DNA from 2 places in the Phytobacter sp. genome. Region 2 is predicted to be linked to the other one. Evidence: predicted binding sites of a transcription regulator. Region 2 holds the regulator's gene; the other holds the start of a gene.
What was found. Region 2 encodes Fur, which represses iron uptake genes when iron is present. Its sites were predicted from a motif close to ATAATAATGAGAACNACTATCAA; they were not measured.
Positions count from the first base shown of each region.

Region 1: a site for Fur is predicted at 4,878-4,900, ahead of exbB (tol-pal system-associated acyl-CoA thioesterase). Genes of this name have one in related genera too.

Region 1 covers NZ_JCACPZ010000008.1:1,084,660-1,092,032, reverse strand. The annotation lists gene dkgA (2,5-didehydrogluconate reductase DkgA) at 1-336, opposite strand, end outside; gene yqhD (alcohol dehydrogenase) at 438-1,601, opposite strand; gene AC5JPW_RS23025 (AraC family transcriptional regulator) at 1,797-2,696, shown strand; gene AC5JPW_RS23020 (DedA family protein) at 2,733-3,392, opposite strand; gene metC (cystathionine beta-lyase) at 3,523-4,710, opposite strand; gene exbB (tol-pal system-associated acyl-CoA thioesterase) at 4,962-5,696, shown strand; gene exbD (TonB system transport protein ExbD) at 5,703-6,128, shown strand; gene AC5JPW_RS23000 (cytoplasmic protein) at 6,313-6,771, opposite strand; gene AC5JPW_RS22995 (hypothetical protein) at 6,773-7,177, opposite strand; gene AC5JPW_RS22990 (ESA_00282 family adhesion-associated protein) at 7,281-7,373, shown strand, end outside.
Region 2 covers NZ_JCACPZ010000004.1:724,863-732,235, reverse strand. The annotation lists gene glnS (glutamine--tRNA ligase) at 1-1,605, shown strand, start outside; gene chiP (chitoporin ChiP) at 2,000-3,400, shown strand; gene chiQ (ChiQ/YbfN family lipoprotein) at 3,417-3,749, shown strand; gene fur (ferric iron uptake transcriptional regulator) at 3,815-4,267, opposite strand; gene fldA (flavodoxin FldA) at 4,555-5,085, opposite strand; gene ybfE (LexA regulated protein) at 5,220-5,528, opposite strand; gene ybfF (esterase) at 5,660-6,433, opposite strand; gene seqA (replication initiation negative regulator SeqA) at 6,616-7,170, shown strand; gene pgm (phosphoglucomutase (alpha-D-glucose-1,6-bisphosphate-dependent)) at 7,195-7,373, shown strand, end outside.

The sequences.
Region 1 (7,373 bases), on a different contig from region 2:
AGCTGGTACTGGCCAGTGCATCAACCAGAGATCGATATAATCAAGCTGCAGCTTATCAAGGCTCTCCTGCAATGCTTCATGGGGACGTTTCTGGTCGTCATTCCACAATTTTGTGGTGATAAACAGTTCGTCACGTGGGACGCCTGCGCTTTTCAGCGCATCGCCAACACCGTCTTCATTTTTGTACGCGGTCGCGGTATCGATGGAGCGATAACCGACTTCCAGCGCTTTGTGAATGGCGGAAACCACTTCCTCATTACCCGCTTTCCACACGCCGAGACCCAGCTGTGGCATCAGGTTGCCATCAGCAAGTTTAATCACGGTTGGATGTGTCATGCATGCCTCCTCTATGAACTTACCGGGACGGATCCCGGTAAGGTTGTGTGCATTAAGTCTGGACGAAAAGTCCAAAAACGAAAGGCGAGGATGTAAAAAGCTTAGCGTGCTGCTTCGTAAATACGGCGGCTAACGTCCAGGGTAATGTCCTGATGTTCGCCAAGTTTTGTCATGCCGTGTTCTTCCAGTTTCGCCAGCAGAGCCGGGATGGAGCTGCCGTCGAGACCATAACCGGACAGACGCGTCGGCACGCCCATCTGCTCGAAGAAGCCGCGAGTCGCTTCGATAGCTGCATCGATACGTGCGTCTTCAGAGCCTTCGGTGATGTTCCACACGCGCTCAGCGTACTGCAGCAATTTGCCACGTTTGGTGTCGCGTTTTTCGTTCCACAGGGCAGGCAGGACGACTGCCAGTGTTTGGGCGTGATCCAGACCGTGCATCGCGGTCAGTTCGTGGCCCAGCATATGGGTTGCCCAGTCCTGCGGTACGCCTGCACCAATCAGACCGTTCAGCGCCTGAGTGGCGGCCCACATAACGTTGGCACGCACGTCGTAGTTTTCCGGTTCCTGCAGCGCTTTCGGGCCGTCTTCGATAAGCGTCAGCAGAATGCCTTCGGCGAAACGATCCTGAATTTTGCCATTCACCGGGTAGGTGACGTACTGCTCAACGGTATGTACAAAGGCATCCACCACACCGTTAGCGACCTGGCGCGGTGGCAGGGTGTAGGTGTAAACCGGGTCAAGTACGGCGAATACCGGTTGAACATGCTCGTTCATAAAGGCTTGTTTATCGCCGGTGGTTTTACGCGAGATAACCGCACCTTTGTTGGATTCAGAACCGGTGGCTGGCAGGGTGAGTACGGAACCCATCGGGATGGCGCTGGTAATGTTGCTGCCGTAGGTTTGCAGAATTTCCCACGGATCAACGCCGTCCGCGTAATGTGCCGCAGCAGCGATAAATTTGGTGCCATCCAGCACTGAACCTCCGCCGACGGCCAGCAGGAAGGTGATGTTCTCTTCTTTGGCGATTTTTACCGCGTTCATCAGCGTTTCGTAAGACGGGTTCGGTTCAATGCCGCTGAACTCACGGACATCCAGACCTTCCAGCGCGCTGTAAACCTGATCCAGAACGCCATTTTTCTTCACGCTGCCACCACCGTAAGTGATGAGAACGCGGGCATCAGCAGGAATCTGTTCGCGCAGATCGGCAATAGCGCCATTGCCAAACAGAATGCGGGTGGGGGTATGAAGATTAAAGTTGTTCATTGCTCGTTCCCTTATGTGGGTAAAAAAATCGGGGGGCGCAGAGAGCGACCTGATGGTGCACATTGTGGACAGCCTGAGCCATCCTCTCAATGCACATTCCTGCCGATGTCTTGCCCATTTCTACGCAGCACTGGAGAAAGTGGGTAAAACTGCGCACACTGTCAGCATTGGGAATGGTGCCTGGAGCGAGAAGAAATGAACCGCGAAGAGATTTGCTTACAGCTAACAGAACAGATTAACGATCTGAAAAATAATGAAAATATGTTAAGCGAGTTACTGCCTGATGTGCGCCTTCTGTACGGCACTCAGCCCGGAACGCGCACCCCAGTCATGTATCAGCCAGGCATCGTTTTTCTCTTTTCGGGGCATAAAATTGGCTACATCAATGAGCGGGTGTTTCGCTACGACACCAACGAATATTTGCTCCTGACAGTACCTTTACCCTTTGAATGTGAAACCTTCGCGACAGAAGCCGTTCCATTGGCGGGGATTCGTCTGAATGTCGATATTCTTCAGCTTCAGGAGTTGTTAATGGATATTGGTGAAGATGAGCTGTTTCACCCGTCCATGGCATCGAGCGGCATCAACTCTGCCACGCTATCAGATGAAATTCTTTGTGCGATTGAACGTCTGCTGGACGTGATGGACCGACCGTTGGATGCCCGAATTCTTGGCAAGCAAATCATTCGCGAGATCCTCTACCATGTGCTGCTCGGGCCGGGTGGCGGGGCGCTGCTGGCGCTGGTGAGTCGTCAAACCCATTTCAGCCTCATCAGCCGGGTGTTGAAGCGCATTGAAAGCCAGTACACGGAAAACCTGAGCGTAGATCAGCTGGCGTCAGAAGCGAACATGAGCGTCTCTGCTTTTCACCACAACTTCAAATCGGTCACCAGTACCTCGCCGCTGCAGTACCTCAAATCGTTCCGGTTGCATAAGGCGCGAATGCTGATGATCCACGACGGCATGAAAGCCAGCGCGGCGGCTATTCGTGTGGGGTATGAAAGCCCGTCTCAGTTTAGCCGAGAGTTTAAGCGCTATTTCGGCGTCACGCCGGGAGAGGATGCGGCGCGGATCCGCATGATGCAGGGGGCGTAATATTCCCTCTCCGAAGGGAGAGGGAAGGGAAGAAAATCAGGCGCTGCAGTACTTCTTCTTAATGACGACGGCGACCGTACCCACCAGGCCAGCAACCAGCAGGAACACCGGCAGGATCATCAGGAAGGTCATCACCTGGTCTTCATGACGTTTTACAAACGGGATCATGCTGATGGCATAGCCGATAGTGGTGATAATGCCGACCCACAGCAGGGCGCTCAGCCAGTTGAAAATCTGGAAGCGGCGGTTAGATAGCCCGGAGATACCCGCCATGGTTGGCAAGAGGGTGCGAATAAACGCCAGGAAACGACCCGCCAGCAGTGCCAGTAAACCGTGTCGGTCAAACATGCAGGTGGCGCGCTGGTGATATTTTTCCGGAAGCTGAGCCAGCCAGCTTTTGACCACACGTGTATTCCCCAGCCATCGCCCTTGCAGGTAGCTCAGCCAGCAACCCAGGCTCGCCGCCGAGGTGAGAATAAGCAGGGTAGAGATGTAATCCATACAGCCGCGGGCGATGAGTGCCCCCGCCAGCAAAAGCAGGCTGTCTCCTGGTAAAAAGGAGGCAGGAAGCAATCCATTTTCTAAAAAGAGAGTGGCAAACATCACGAAATAGACGACGCCAACAACGTGTGGATTCGCCAGCGCGGCAAAGTCGTGTTGCCAGAGCGCAGCGATAATGTCTTGAATTACAGCCATGGACTTTCCTGTGGTACCGCTTAGAAGAGGCTATTGTACGCGTTTATTGCCCGAAACACCTTGATCCCGGGCGCAATTAATACAGAGTATTCTGCTGGCGTAATCAGAATTTTAAACCAGCAGCCACAATCTACACGATACGCTGGAATCCTGCCGCTAAATCCTCAATTAAATCATTAACGTCCTCTAAACCGATATGCAGGCGAATAAGGGTTCCGCTGAAATCGACTTCCGCCTCAGGACGAATCGCCGCAATCTGTTCCGGCTGATTTGCCAGAATCAACGACTCAAAACCGCCCCAGGAGTAAGCCATCGCGAACAGCGAGAAGTTATCAAGGAAGTCGGTCATCTCTTTGTCAGTCAGGCGTTTGTTCAATATAAAGGAGAAGAGCCCGCTGCTGCCGTTAAAATCGCGCTTCCAGAACTCATGACCTTTGCTGCCTGGTAGAGCAGGGTGGTTAACACGAACCACCTGCGGATGGTCGGCCAGCCACTCGGCGACTTTGATACTGCTTTCATGATGCTGACGCAGACGTACGCCGAGTGTACGCAGACCTCGGCTGGTCATGTAGGCGGTGTCTGCATCGACCATTTGGCCCATCAGGTACGCATTTTCACGCAGTTGATCCCAACAGCGGGCGTTAGAAACCGCCGTGCCAATCATGCCGTCAGAGTGACCAATCAGGTATTTGGTGGCTGCCTGAATCGAAATATCAATATCGAACTCCAGCGCTTTAAACAGGATACCCGCCGCCCACGTATTGTCGATCATGATGATGGCATCCGGAGCTACGCTTCTGACTGCCGTAACAATAGCCGGGACGTCGTGGACTTCCATCGTGATGGAGCCTGGAGATTCGAGGAACACAATTTTGGTGTTGGGTTGGATAAGATCGGCGATGCCTGCGCCAATCAGCGGGTCGAACCAACTCGTCGTTACACCCAATTTCGAGAGGATTTTGGTACTGAAATCCTGAGTGGGTTCGTAAGCCGTGTTGGTGATGAGAATATGGTCGCCCTGTTCAACGAACGCCAGGATGGTATTGGCGACGGCAGCGGCCCCACAAGGGAAAAGTGCACAGCCCGCGCCACCTTCCAGTTCACACATAGCTTCCTGCAGCGAAAAATGGGTCAGGGTCCCACGGCGTCCATAGAACAGCTCGCCTTTGGCACGATTGCGGGTGGCATGCTTCTTTGCTTCAACGGTATCGAACACCAGTGAAGAGGCGCGCTGAATCACGCTGTTAACCGATCCTTGAGTGTATTTCTTGCTGCGCCCTGCATTCACCAGAGCGGTATCAATATGCTTCGCCGTCATGTTCGCCTAACCTGTTTTTATACGTCTGGATGTCCAGACTACCATGATTGATTAATGATGCACTGCTGACCCGGATATAAAGCATAAAATTTTCTGAATATTATCCATCGGGACTTTTTTACTGCGTAAGCGCAAAGAAAAAGAGGGGATATTCATGCAGTATGTAAATACTAATGAGAACTACTATCAATTCGACGTCGTTTTGATATTATTACGCTCAGATTTTGTGATATGCGTCCTGGAGATACACAGTGGGTAATAATTTGATGCAGACGGATCTTTCCGTTTGGGGTATGTATCAACATGCCGACATCGTCGTTAAGATTGTGATGATCGGGTTGATTCTGGCATCAGTAGTTACATGGGCCATTTTCTTTAGCAAAAGTGTGGAATTAATTGCGCAGAAGCGTCGCCTTAAGCGCGAACAGCAACTGCTCTCTGACGTTCGCTCTCTGGATCAAGCCAGTGATGTCTCTTCCTCCTTCCATGCCCGCAGCCTGAGTACCCTGTTAATTAACGAAGCGCAGAATGAGCTGGAGCTGTCTGCAGGTAGTGAAGATAACGAAGGTATCAAAGAACGTACTGGTTTCCGCCTTGAGCGTCGTGTTGCTGCCACCGGCCGCCATATGGGCCGCGGTAATGGCTACCTGGCGACCATCGGGGCGATTTCCCCGTTTGTGGGTCTGTTCGGTACCGTTTGGGGCATCATGAACAGCTTTATCGGTATTGCCCAGACGCAGACCACCAACCTTGCCGTTGTAGCGCCTGGTATCGCAGAAGCGCTGCTGGCTACCGCTATTGGTTTGATTGCTGCTATCCCGGCGGTTGTCATCTATAACATCTTTGCCCGCATGATTGGCAGCTATAAAGCCTCCCTGGGTGATGTTGCTGCACAGGTTCTGCTGTTGCAAAGCCGTGACCTGGATTTGGCTGCCAGTTCTTCTGCAAAGCCTGTCCACACCGCCCAGAAATTACGAGTAGGTTGATGCCCCATGGCAATGCGTCTTAATGAAGATCTGGACGATAATGGCGAAATGCACGAGATCAACGTTACGCCGTTTATCGACGTTATGTTGGTTCTGCTGATTATCTTTATGGTGGCGGCCCCGCTTGCCACGGTAGATGTGAAAGTGAATCTGCCGGCCTCTTCGAGTCAGCCGCAGCCACGTCCGGAAAAACCCGTTTATCTCTCTGTTAAAGCCGACAACACCATGTTTATCGGTAACGATCCTGTGACGGACGAGACAATGGTGAATGAGCTGAATGCCGTGACGGAAGGGAAGAAAGATACCACCATCTTCTTCCGCGCGGACAAGACCGTCGACTATGAAACCATGATGAAAGTGATGGATACGCTGCACCAGGCGGGCTATCTCAAAATTGGTCTGGTGGGCGAAGAAGTCGCTGCTGCGAAGTAATTTCCGCGTCGTTCAATATAAAAAAGGCTGGCCATGTTGCCAGCCTTTTTGTTTCTGTTCTTCCCGTCATTTTAATGCCGCAGTTTTAGTGGGGCTAAATAAGGGTTAAGTTTTATTTAATTTGGATGCACGAGGTTCTATGTCCGGGGGATTTGCAGGGGAATATGCAGACGGATGTGCGTAATTATTTCTTCGCAGAGGGGGCAGGAGATAATTCGTTATTGTTCACCGGTTGTTCGGCCTTTTCTTCCAGTGCGACAGTCGTCACCACCGCCGTGCGGTACTCTTCATCTGCGAGCTTACGGCTGATACGCAGCGTTGCAGTCTCTCTGGCGAGAATATACTGATAGTTGGCTTCCAGTCGGGCCATTATTTTTTCCAGCAGCTCAGGGCGAGATTCGATGATGGCGTTGATAGCCGCGCCGTATATCTCTTCCTTGACCTGAATGGCGTAGATCTCACGGCGGTTTTGCCATTTCAGGCGTACGAGTGCCGCAGGAATCGACACCAGCTCATGCGCAATTCGCTGGATGGTGGCATTCTTACTTTGAATTAATGATTCAATATTTTGCTTTAAGATAAATTCGTCACTTTTATGGCTATCTAAAACCAAATAAACGTCATTATCTTCAACCTCTTTCACGTCACTCATCCCCAAGTTTATAAAACAAAGGCATATCTTTCTCGCGGGTAATGAGATTAAGCCAAATTTCATTTCCTGCGTCATTAATCTCTTTGGTCTTATCAGCAATAATTTGACTTAATGCCTGAGAATCAATCTCTCCTTCAGCCTGCAAATCATTTAGCAGTCTGGCGAAGGTATCGATTTTAACCACGCGATATAATCGGTCTTTTATATGACGGTCGCGCTCTTCAAGTAACATATTCCGGGATTGCCCTGTACGCGTCACATTAGCTAATATGTCGTTAGCGTAATCAGAGAGCGTTCTTTTTCCCTGAGTTAAATTACTGTCTTTTTCTGCTTCATCGGATTCGGATTCTGCAGCGGAAATGTGAAAGCGAGCCGGGACCAGATTCTCGGGCAGCATTTCTAATATCCTTTAATATCAACAGGGTGGGGTAAGTCCGGGCGTGAGGTTCGTTGACAATATCATGGCGCACTTTTAAAATCAAAAAAAATGGAGCTTGCACATGAACAGTATTTTTTATTCTGTTGTTGCTTTATTGCTGTTGACTGGCGGCGTGCTTTTATTGATGCGTGATAACAATAAACAACCGTCAGGC
Region 2 (7,373 bases):
ACTGGTAAGCACAATTCTGTTTGCACCCGTTTCCCGCCTGAACCGAATGGCTATCTGCATATCGGTCACGCGAAGTCTATCTGCCTGAACTTTGGTATTGCACAAGACTACAACGGGCAATGCAACCTGCGTTTCGATGATACGAACCCGGTTAAAGAAGATATCGAGTACGTTGACTCCATTAAACATGACGTAGAGTGGTTGGGTTTCCACTGGTCCGGCGATGTGCGCTACTCCTCTGACTACTTCGATCAACTGCATCAATATGCGGTTGAGCTGATCACCAAAGGTCTGGCTTTTGTTGATGAACTTTCTGCGGACGAAATCCGTGAATACCGTGGTTCGCTGACGGCGCCGGGTAAAAACAGTCCGTTCCGCGATCGCAGCGTAGAAGAGAACCTCGCACTGTTTGAAAAAATGCGTGCTGGTGGTTTTGAAGAAGGTAAAGCCTGTCTGCGTGCCAAAATCGATATGGCCTCACCGTTTATCGTTCTGCGCGATCCGGTGCTGTACCGCATTAAGTTTGCCGATCACCACCAGACTGGCAGCAAGTGGTGCATCTACCCGATGTATGACTTCACCCACTGCATCAGCGATGCGCTGGAAGGCATTACCCATTCTCTGTGTACGCTGGAATTCCAGGATAACCGTCGTTTGTACGACTGGGTGCTGGACAACATCTCTATTCCGGTTCACCCGCGTCAGTACGAATTCTCGCGCCTGAATCTGGAATACACCGTCATGTCCAAGCGTAAGCTGAACCTGTTGGTGACCGATAAGCACGTTGAAGGCTGGGATGACCCGCGTATGCCGACTATTTCTGGTCTGCGTCGTCGTGGCTACACTTCTGCATCCATCCGTGAGTTCTGCAAACGTATTGGTATCACCAAGCAGGACAACACCATTGAGATGGCTTCACTGGAATCCTGTATTCGTGAAGATCTGAACGAAAACGCGCCGCGTGCGATGGCGGTTATCGATCCGGTTAAAATGGTTATCGAAAACTACCCGCAGGGTGGAAGCGAAATCGTCACCATGCCTAACCATCCGAACAAACCGGAAATGGGCAACCGTGAAGTGCCATTCAGTGCTGAAATCTGGATCGATCGCGCCGATTTCCGTGAAGAAGCGAACAAGCAGTACAAGCGCCTGGTAATGGGTAAAGAAGTCCGTCTGCGTAATGCCTACGTGGTAAAAGCAGAGCGTGTGGAGAAAGATGCTGAAGGTAATATCACCACCATCTTCTGTACCTATGATGCAGATACCCTGAGCAAAGATCCGGCCGATGGTCGCAAGGTGAAAGGCGTGATTCACTGGGTGAGTGCGGCACATGCACTGCCAGTCGAAATTCGTCTGTATGACCGCCTGTTCAGCGTACCAAACCCGGGTGCGGCGGAAGACTTCCTGACGGTGATGAACCCGGAATCTCTGGTCATCAAACAGGGTTATGCTGAGCCATCACTGCAGGCTGCCGTAACGGGTAAAGCTTTCCAGTTCGAACGCGAAGGCTACTTCTGCCTTGATAGCCGTTATGCAACGGCCGATAAGCTGGTCTTTAACCGTACCGTGGGTCTGCGTGACACCTGGGCTAAAGTCGGCGAGTAATATCGACGTTAATATTTAAAAACGCTGCCTTGTGCGGCGTTTTTTTATTTCTGCGCACAAGGTTTCTTGTGATTTTACAATAATTGTCTGTGCTTGACATGAAATGCAGTTTTAAATTTATTATTTTTAACCCTCGTTCATCCTGATAATTTACACGGTAAATTACGATTTACTCCTCCTTTGCAAAACTCTCCTGAAACAACCTGAAATCTGTGTGTCCTGTCATATTCCTGGTTTTCACCTGGGCAAAATGCTTGATCATTCGTGCGGGCAAAAATAACCTTGATTCGGGGAGTGAAAGAAGTTTTTAGGCACTTTCCGTTATTTCCTGATTTTATTTTGTTGCTGAATGCCTTTGCACAGCACTTTTTATTTTAGTCAAAGAGGAACAATTATGAACGCGTTTACCGCCAAGCGTAAGGCGATAGCGTTAGCTATTGCCAGCGTTACAGCAATGTCAGGTTTAATGGCGTCACCTGCGGTCACTGCCGCAGGATTTGTTGACGATTCGACTCTTACTGGCGGTGTCTATTACTGGCAGCGTGAGCGCGACCGTAAAGACGTCACCGACGGCAATAAATATAAAACTAACCTTGCGCATTCCACCTGGAATACCAATCTGGATTTCCAGTCGGGATATGCAGCAGATATGTTCGGTATCGATATTGCGGCGTTTGCAGCCATTGAAATGGCCGAATCGTCGGGCAGTGCCCACCCTAACGAAATAGCTTTCTCTAATAGTCATAAAGTCTACGATGAAGACTGGGCTGGGGACAGAAGCGGTGCAAGTCTTTACACCGCTGCGGCTAAGTTCAAATACGGTCCGGTGTGGGCCAGAGCGGGCTATATTCAGCCCACCGGACAGACGCTGCTGGCTTCTAACTGGAGTTTTATGCCAGGAACCTATCAGGGTACCGAGGCTGGTGTAAAACTGAATTTTGAGCAAGCAGGCGAGTTGAGTTTTTCCTATATGTGGGCCAATGAATATAAAGCGCCCTGGTATAATGAAACCGATAATTTCTATCAAAATGATCGCGTGACCAAAATTGATTATGTGCACTCTCTCGGTGCGAAATATGATTTTAAAAACGATCTCGTATTAGAGGCTGCGTTTGGCCAGGCCCAGGGATATGTGGATCAGTATTTTGCGAAAGCCAGTTATAAATTTGATATTGCGGGTAGTCCGTTATCAACCAGTTATCAATTCTACAGTTCGAGGGATAAAGCCACTAATCATACGATTAATGATATTTATGATGGTACGGCATGGTTACAGGCGTTGACGTTTAATTATGCTGTCGGGCCGGTTGATTTACGTCTTGAAGGAACATGGGTTAAAGCTGATGGCCGCCAGGGATACTTCAACCAGCGTATGACGCCACTGTATGGTTCATCAAATGGCCGTCTGGATATTTGGTGGGATAATCGCTCAGACTTTAACGCCCACAATGAGAAAGCCGTCTTTGTCGGTGCGATGTACGATCTTAAAGATTTAAATCTGCCGGGTTGGGCGGTGGGGGCGTCATATGTCTACGGCTGGGATGCTAAACCCTCGAACGTTCCTTCTGGCGACAAATATTACGATGCCGGTAACTCCATTAAAGAATCTGCTTACAGTCTGGATGTGGTTTACACCCTGCAGGATGGTCTGGCGAAAGGCACACTCTTCAAGCTGCACTTCACGCAATATGATAACCACTCTGATATCCCGAGCTGGGGCGGGGGATACAACAATATCTTCCAGGATGAGCGCGACGTGAAATTTATCGTGATTGCGCCGTTCTCGATCTTCTGATGCGAAGGAGAGCAAAATGAAAAATAACCTGATGATTCTGTTAATGACCCTCGGTCTGGCTGCGTGTGTACAGCAACCTGGCGCGTCAAAGGAAGATATGCGTCTGAAAACCGCTTACAGTGCCTGCATTAATACGGCGGAGGGGTCGCCGCAAAAGCTTGAAGCCTGTCGTAGTGTGCTGGAGGTGCTCAAATCGGAAAAAGCGCATCAACAGTTTGCCCATGAAGAAACGGTTCGTACACTGGATTATCAGCAGTGCCTCGAAGCGACCCATACGGGTAACGGACAGGCGATAAAAGCCGATTGCGATCGTATCTGGCAGGAGATTCGTAGCCACAATACGCAGTAGGAAAAACACTTTTCCAGCCATAAAAAAAGCCAACCTTAGGGTTGGCTTTTTACGTTTACGGAAGATTATTTTCCAGCAATCTCGTGGGCATTGTCGTCGGTGCGGCAATCGCCTTCAGCGCAGTGGCCGTAGAGATAGAGGCTGTGGTTCGTCAGACGGATACCGTGTTGCGACGCGATTTCACGCTGGCGAGCTTCAATGGAGTCATCACTGAATTCAATCACTTTGCCACAATCGAGGCAAATCAAGTGGTCATGGTGATGTTGCTGAGTCAGTTCGAAAACGGATTTACCGCCTTCAAAATTATGACGGGTTACGATCCCGGCATCGTCAAACTGGTTCAGTACACGGTAAACCGTTGCCAGCCCGATCTCTTCGCCCATATCGATCAGGCGCTTATATAAATCTTCCGCACTGACATGATGGTTATCCGGCTCCTGAAGAACTTCCAGAATTTTCAAGCGAGGAAGCGTGACTTTCAGGCCGGCCTTCTTTAATGCGGTATTGTTGTCAGTCATGCGGAATCTGTCCTGTTGCTAAACGGTTCGCTCCCCATCGGGAAGCTACAAGGAATGCACTGGGAAATGCGTCTCATTATAGAACTGCCATGTCTAAATGAAAACTGCAAGCCCTCAAGTAAAGTAAGCGTATAAAACGTGGTAGCGCCAACAAAGTCCTTCGCGATACCCATTTTAACCAGGCCATATTGTACAGTGCTGGAGGCAAAAGTTAAAAAAATGTAGCAATTATTTCCATTGGTTTTAACTATCAATCTGGCGCAACCCGCAGATTGCGCCAAACAGCATCAGGCATTAATGATATCTTTAAGGTTCAGCTCTTCATAAATCTGCTTAACCCATTTATCAACACGTGCAGCGGTCAGCTCCGGCTGGCGGTCTTCGTCAATGGCCAGGCCCACGAAGTGGTCGTCATCGGCGAGGCCTTTGGACGCTTCGAAGTGGTAACCTTCAGTCGGCCAGTGACCGACAATCACCGCACCGCGTGGTTCGATGATGTCACGGATGGTACCCAACGCATCACAGAAGTACTCAGCATAATCTTCCTGATCGCCACAGCCAAACAGCGCGACCAGTTTGCCATTGAAATCAATGTCTTCCAGCGTCGGGAAGAAATCATCCCAGTCACACTGTGCTTCACCGTAGTACCAGGTCGGGATGCCGAGTAACAGGATGTCGTAGCCTTCCAGATCTTCTTTGCTGCTTTTTGCAATGTCGTGAACATCAGCAACATCTTTACCAAGCTGAGCCTGGATCATTTTTGCGATGTTTTCGGTATTACCGGTGTCGCTGCCGAAAAAAATGCCAGTGATTGCCATGAGTAAAATAACCTCTTGAAACTTAATGATATGGTGGTGGCGTTTAGCCCACGGATAAGGGCAATCATAGCAGAACAGGCAAGCGCGCGGAAACTGCAATCGCGCCAGACTGCACTCTATGCCACATGAAAGCGTTATTTAGATGAAGATTCAGAGGAATCAATGCTGTTCAGCGCTTTGAGCTGTTCCAGCAACATCTCTTCGATGAGTTCACTGCGACTCATTTGACGCGCGTCGGCCAGTGCATTTAATGCATCAACGGCTTCGGCATTGATTTTCAATTCGACGCGTTTAAGCCCACGAAATTTATCGCGTTTAAGCTGATTGCGTTTATTGATACGCAATTGCTCGTCGCGAGAGAGCGGATTGGTTTTAGGACGTCCCGGGCGACGCTCATTCGCGAACAGATCTAGTGTCGTGCGGTCCGTTTGTTCTTTAGCCATGATTTAAGAATACTACGGGAAGTACAAGCAATCGGGTCGTAGCCCGGGCTGATTAGCGCGCCATCATACATCAGGGAGGCAGGTACGCCAACGCCCGGGCGCGTTCAGGCGACCGGTCGCCGGGTTTTTAATCAGTTTGTCTTTTCAGCGAGATAACGACGGATAGCACGCAAAACGGCATCAGGCTTTTCTGCATGCACCCAATGGCCCGCACCGGCAATCACATGTGCCTTCGCCTGAGGAAATTGTTTGAGCAGCGTCTGCCTGTACTGTTCAGTCACATACGGTGAGTTCCCACCAGGAATGAACAGAGCAGGGTGGTTCCAGGCCGGAACCTCTTCCCAGCCTACAATGTGCGGGTACTGTTCCCAGAGCACGGGAACGTTAAAACGCCACTGGCCGTCAATAAACGACTTCAGCAAAAACTGAATCACTCCCTCTTCATCAATAACGGTACGCATCACGGCAGCCGCCTGCTGGCGCGTTGTGGCTTGCGCATCCGTCACGGCATTGATAGCGGCAAAAATCTCATCATGGCGGCGGACAGCATAATCAACGGGGGCAATATCAATCGCAACCAATTGGTCAATACGCTCAGGAGCGAGGCCAGTTAAGGCCATGACTGCTTTGCCACCCATCGAGTGGCCGATAAAGGTTGCGCGCTCTATAGAATGTGCGTCCAGCGTGTCGACCAAATCCTGCGCCATCACCGGATAATTCATCTCGTCTGAACGGTCTGAAAGCCCGTGATTACGCATATCAACCTGAAGAATGTCATGGTCATTGACGAGGTCACGAGCAAGGATACCGAGGTTGTCCAGGCTACCAAACAAACCGTGGACCAACACGATGGGAGAATTGTTGTGCGATTGTTGTGCAGATTGCGCTCGGGTATTCAATTTCATGGCAAAGTTCTTTTTTTCGCTCTTTCGGATTAGGGTATTATGTTGAACATTCTGCCGCCCGGCTGCAAGGTTCAGACACAATCTAACTTAGCAGCCTCTCAGGTTTAACGCTATCCGCTGTTGAGATTTGACTTTATAATCTCAATAACTTGTATTCAGATAAGACACTGCACTGGATTAAAATGAAAACGATTGAAGTTGATGATGAACTCTACAGTTATATTGCCAGCCACACGAAGCATATTGGTGAGAGTGCATCCGACATTTTACGGCGCATGTTGAAATTTTCTGCCTCTGCGCAACCCGCCGCCACGGTTCCCGCTGCTGTAAAAGAAACACCTGTTACAACTAAGGTTGTTGAAGAGGTCAAACCGACCAATACCGCGAAAGACAAAGTGCGTGCGGTGCGCGAGTTACTGCTTTCTGATGAGTACGCCGATCAGAAAAAAGCCGTCAACCGTTTCATGCTGGTGCTGTCTACGCTCTATTCTTTGGACAATAACGCTTTTGCAGAATCTACCGAGTCTCTGCATGGGCGTACCCGCGTATACTTTGCGTCTGATGAACAAACCCTGTTGCAAAACGGTACTCAAACCAAGCCAAAACAGGTGCCAGATACTCCATACTGGGTCATCACCAACACCAATACGGGTCGTAAATGCAGCATGGTCGAACACATCATGCAGTCAATGCAGTTCCCGGCGGAATTGATTGAAAAGGTTTGCGGCACAATTTAATCCTTGCATAAAAAGGACCAGGCAATGGCTAACCATGAACGTGCGGGGCAACCTGCGCAACAGAGCGATTTGATCAACGTCGCCCAACTTACCGCGCAGTACTACGTACTCAAGCCGGAAGTCGGTAACGCTGAACATGCAGTAAAATTTGGTACGTCAGGTCACCGCGGCAGTGCGGGGCGTCATAGCTTCAACGAACAACA